One region of the Micrococcus sp. KRD070 genome, then DNA from elsewhere that is predicted to be linked to it. Evidence: riboswitches for the same ligand, from Rfam matches in the RefSeq annotation. Region 1 holds a riboswitch; the other holds the start of a gene.
The links. Region 1 has a riboswitch for S-adenosylmethionine ahead of J1M38_RS02120 (bifunctional o-acetylhomoserine/o-acetylserine sulfhydrylase). Riboswitches for the same ligand answer to the same signal wherever they lie in the genome.
Positions count from the first base shown of each region.

Region 2: it holds a riboswitch for S-adenosylmethionine, as region 1 does, so the genes downstream of both, J1M38_RS10715 (flavin reductase family protein) here and J1M38_RS02120 (bifunctional o-acetylhomoserine/o-acetylserine sulfhydrylase) in region 1, are expected to answer to the same signal.

Region 1 is NZ_JABFNH010000007.1:948-3,332, forward strand. It holds gene J1M38_RS02115 (VOC family protein) at 1-549, opposite strand, end outside; SAM riboswitch class IV at 727-842, shown strand; gene J1M38_RS02120 (bifunctional o-acetylhomoserine/o-acetylserine sulfhydrylase) at 973-2,340, shown strand; gene J1M38_RS02125 (homoserine O-acetyltransferase) at 2,337-2,385, shown strand, end outside.
Region 2 is NZ_JABFNH010000024.1:237,078-239,462, reverse strand. It holds gene J1M38_RS10725 (RNA-binding S4 domain-containing protein) at 1-93, shown strand, start outside; gene J1M38_RS12115 (hypothetical protein) at 206-757, opposite strand; SAM riboswitch class IV at 952-1,071, shown strand; gene J1M38_RS10715 (flavin reductase family protein) at 1,145-1,669, shown strand; gene J1M38_RS10710 (cold-shock protein) at 1,908-2,111, shown strand; gene J1M38_RS10705 (MFS transporter) at 2,321-2,385, opposite strand, start outside.

The DNA.
Region 1 (2,385 bases):
GTCCTGGACCTGGCCGTCCTCGTCGTCGCCGAGCCACTCGGCGAGGCGCTCGGGGGAGCCGGCGATGTTCAGGCGCTCGATGGTGGCCTGCGGCTCGGCCGCCTGCGAGGGGTGCATGTCCTCCTGGCCGTCGGCCCAGCGCAGGATGAACGGCAGCTGCGGGTCCGCGAGGGTTCCCTTGATGCCGATCTGGCGCCAGGACAGCTCGCGGCCGTCCGGGAAGCGACGGTTGCCGGGGACGGCCTCGCGGCCGAGGCGGCGCTCGAACCGGCCGATGTCCGGGGTGGCCACCGCCCAGCTCATCCAGCCGCCGCCCTGCTCGGTGCGGGCGCGCACGAGCTGGCCGAACGGCGCGCTGAGGGAGGCCGGGTGGTCCAGGGCCTCGACGACCTCCAGATACTGCCTTTCCGTCATGGGGAAGAGCGCGTTCTGGGTGCCGAAACGTGGGTGGACACCGCCCTTGATCCGCTCGATGCCCAGCGTCTCGGCGATGCGGGCGACCGTGGCGTCCAGGCCCTCGGGGCCGGCGGCGTAGGACACGTGGTCCATGCGACAGGTGTGCACTGCGCTGTTCCTCTCCGTTCCCGGGCTGCCCCGGGGGTTGACCTGGTGCGAGTCCAGGGGCGTCGAGCCCTTGACGGGTCGGGCGCCCCGTGCGGAGAGCGTATCCACGTGTGACACGCGTGACGAAATCGTGGCGGGGCGGCGGGCTACACTCGGAGGCACGGTCACGAGAGTCAGCAACAGGCCCCGGCATGCTGACCGGCAACCCTCCTTCCGCGGTGGGGTGCCCCGGGTGACGACCAGGCCGGCCCCACAACGGACGCCGGCAAGCGCGGGCCGATCCCACGGCCCCTCTCGACGGCGCCGGGTCATCTCCGGCACCTCGACGACGCCGGTCCGCGGATCGGCACGTCGGCCGGCGGGCGGGGCGGCCGGGTCCGGCCCCTGAACCCTTCAGGAGGGTCCGCCATGACCGACCAGCCCACCCCGACCCCCGACGCCTGGGGCTTCTCCACCGCGCAGGTCCACGCGGGCGTCGCCGTCGGCCAGCACGCCTTCGGTGCGACCGCCCTGCCGATCTTCCAGACCACCTCGTACGACTTCCCGTCCGCCCAGGTGGCCGCGGACCGGTTCGCGCTCAAGGACCTCGACCCGCTCTACACCCGCATCGGCAACCCGACGCAGGGCCCGGTGGAGGAGAAGATCGCCGCGCTCGAGGGCGGTGTGGGCGCGCTGCTGCTGGCCTCCGGTCAGGCGGCGACGACGTTCGCGATCCTCAACCTCGCCGGCGCCGGCGACCACGTGGTCGCCTCGGCCAGCCTCTACGGCGGCACGCAGAACCTGTTCAAGCACACCCTCGCCAAGGTCGGCGTCGAGACGACGTTCGTGACCGACCCGGACGACCTCGAGTCCTGGCGCGCCGCCGTGAAGCCGAACACCAAGGCGTTCTTCGGCGAGACCCTCGGCAACCCGCGCGGGGACGTCCTGGACGTGCGCGCCGTCGCCGACGCCGCCCACGAGGCCGGCGTGCCGCTGATCGTGGACAACACGCTGGCCACCCCGTACCTGCTGCGACCGATCGAGCACGGCGCGGACGTCGTCACCCACTCCGCCACGAAGTACCTCGGCGGGCACGCCGCGGCCATCGCGGGCGTGATCGTCGACGCCGGCACGTTCGACTACGCGCAGCACGCCGAGCGGTTCCCCGGCTTCAACGAGCCGGACGAGTCCTACCACGGCCTCGTGTACGCGCGGGACCTCGGGGTGGGCTCGCCGCTCGGCGCCAACCTGGCCTTCATCCTCAAGGCGCGCGTGCAGCTGCTGCGCGACTACGGCTCGGCCATCTCCCCGTTCAACGCCTTCCTGGTGAACCTCGGCCTGGAGACCCTGTCCCTGCGCATGGAGCGGCAGGTGGCCAACGCGGCCGCGGTGGCGCGCTGGCTGGAGGGCCGCGACGACGTCGAGCACGTGGTCTACGCCGGCCTGGAGTCCAGCCCGTGGCACGAGCGGGCCCAGCGCTACCTGCCGAAGGGCGCGGGCGCGTTCGTCTCCTTCGAGATCGCGGGCGGCCGCGAGGCCGGGGCCGCGTTCGTGGACGGGCTCACCCTGCACCACCACGTGGCCAACATCGGTGACGTCCGCTCGCTCGTGGTGCACCCGGCCTCGACCACCCACTCCCAGCTCACCGACGACGAGCAGCGCGCCGCCGGCGTCACCCCCGGTCTGGTGCGGCTCTCACTCGGAGTGGAGGACGTCGAGGACATCCTCGCCGACCTCGAGCGCGGCTTCGCGGCCGCCGCCCGCCGCGGCGACGACGACGCGGGGGAGCGGGCATGACCGCCGTCGCCACGCGTCCGTCGCGCACCGCGCTGCCCCGCGGCG
Region 2 (2,385 bases), on a different contig from region 1:
CTCGCGGTGCCGTACCGCGAGCGCGGCGCGGGCCGGCCCACCAAGCGTGACCGCCGGCAGCTGGACGCGCTGCGCGGCCGCGACCGACGCTGAGCGACTCAGTCCTCCCCGCGCCGTCATCCGCCGTCGTGATGGCGGCCTCATGCGGAGGGTGCGGTCAGCACCATCCGGAACGGCTTGTCGTTGTCCACCGTGGCGGTGAACGTCATCGGCCCCGCCTCATCCACGGGGGGGGAGTCGCCGCCGACCAGCCGCCGCACAGCGCCTCCGACCCGGCCATCCAGGTCTTCGTTCCCCCGCCACTCCGTGAGGTCAGGATCTCCGTCTCACCGGTGGCATCCGAAGGACACAGCACGATGACCCGAAGGACCGCACCCTGTTGGGCGTCCACGGTGATCTGCTGTGTGCCCGTCCCGACCGCCTCCTCCAGGACGGACTCCTTCTCCGGGTCGAGATGGTCCGCATCCGGATGCCGGCGCGTGTACTCGACCAACGTCATCCCGTCCTCCTCGAACAGCGCGGCGGGGAGTGCTTCTTCGCCGGCGGGTGACGACGCGGACGAACCGGTGGCGGAGGCCGACCGGGTTGCAGAGGGGGCCGCTGACGTCGCGGTGACGGAGGACGCCACAACGGTGGATGCCTTGGCGGTGGAGGAGACGCTGCCCGGGGACGCGGAGCATCCCGAGATGGCGGTACCGAGGAGAGCCGCGACGACCACGGCGGCCGGCAATGCCGCAGGCTTCTTCTCGATGTCCATCCGCATGATCCGGTCCCTCTCGGAGAACCGACTGCGGGGGCCGCGGGCTGCGGTCTCGAGCTCCCCCCTCTCGAGTGAGATGATCCTGGCTGGGGATGCGCGGTGTGTCAAGCATCACATCGGCAGCTCGGATGACGCCGCGCGACCGCCGCGCTTTGACCGCCCCACGGACCCCTCCGTAGGCTGGTGCCCAGAATCACGAGTTCCCGTCATTCACGGCCCTGGCCGGCGGGACGGCAACCCTCTCACGCAGTAGTGGGGTGCTCCAGGTGATGATTCGGCCCCTCGGACACCCCGACGGGCAAGTACCGCGTCTCCGCGGATCCGGGCGATCCGCGTTCCCGCCGTCTGCGGAGCCGCGTCAGTCATCGGAAGAGGACGCGCGCCATGACCCTGACCCACGAACCCCACACCGCCGCGTGGGACACCGACCTGTCCCTCGGCAACCTCCGCTCCGGCCTCTCGGCCTTCCCCACCGGGGTCGTCGCGCTGGCGGGCCTCGCCGACGACGTCCCCGAGGTGATGGTGTCCTCCTCCTTCGGCGTGGGCATCTCCTGGGAGCCGGCCCTCGTGTCCTTCTCCGCGCAGAACAGCTCCCGCACCTGGCCGCGCCTGCGCCGGGCCGGGGCGATCGGCGTCTCCCTGCTCGCGGCGGACCAGACGCCGCTGTGCCGTCAGCTGGCCTCCCGCGAGGGCGACCGCTTCGCCGGTCTCGACGTGCACCGCAGCCCGCACGACGCCCTGCTGATCGGGGGCTCCTCGCTCTGGCTCGAGACGCGGGTGCACGCCGAGGTCCCGGCGGGCGACCACACGGTGGTGCTGCTGGAGGTGACGGCCTTGGCGGATCACACGGACGCCGCTCCCCCGGCCGCCCTGCACCGCAATCTCTTCCACGGCCTGCGCGCGCTCTGAGCGAACTCCAGGTGAACAATCGGGCCCCTGGTTCCCGGTCGGCGAGATCCGTGCAATGATGGAGCCTGAAGTTGATCAAGCTGTATCCCGCCATCTTCACTGCTCGTCAGCCCGGCATCGCCGGCGTCGATGAGTGTTGGGCAAGCGGTTCAGTCTCGCCGCTTCACCCGCGTCCCACATCCGGGCCGCGGTCCAACACCGCCACCGCACCGCGGGGGCACATCGAAAGGACACCATCATGGCTGTCGGTACTGTCAAGTGGTTCAACGCTGAGAAGGGCTACGGCTTCATCGCCCCCGAGGACAACTCCGCGGACGTGTTCGTGCACTTCTCCGCCATCCAGGGCGGGGGCTTCAAGGAGCTCCAGGAGAACGACCGCGTCGAGTTCGAGACCCAGGACGGCCCCAAGGGCCTCCAGGCCGCCAACGTGACGAAGCTCTGATCTTCGCCTGACGCACGGCTTCCGACGCCCCCGGTCCACACGGACCGGGGGCGTCGTCGTGTGCGCTTCCGCACGCCCCGCCGCGCACTGCGCCGCACTCCGCCGTACGCCCGTTCGACCGCGGCGCTGCGACACCACCGCAGGGCTGCACTGCGGTGATGTCGCTGAGGCGCGGTCCTCCGGGGTGGGCCTCGTCCTGGCCCTGCGCGTCAGGCCGCGCCCCGCCGACCCACGTGGCGACGCAACAGCAGCACCACGCCCAGGGCCAGCAGAT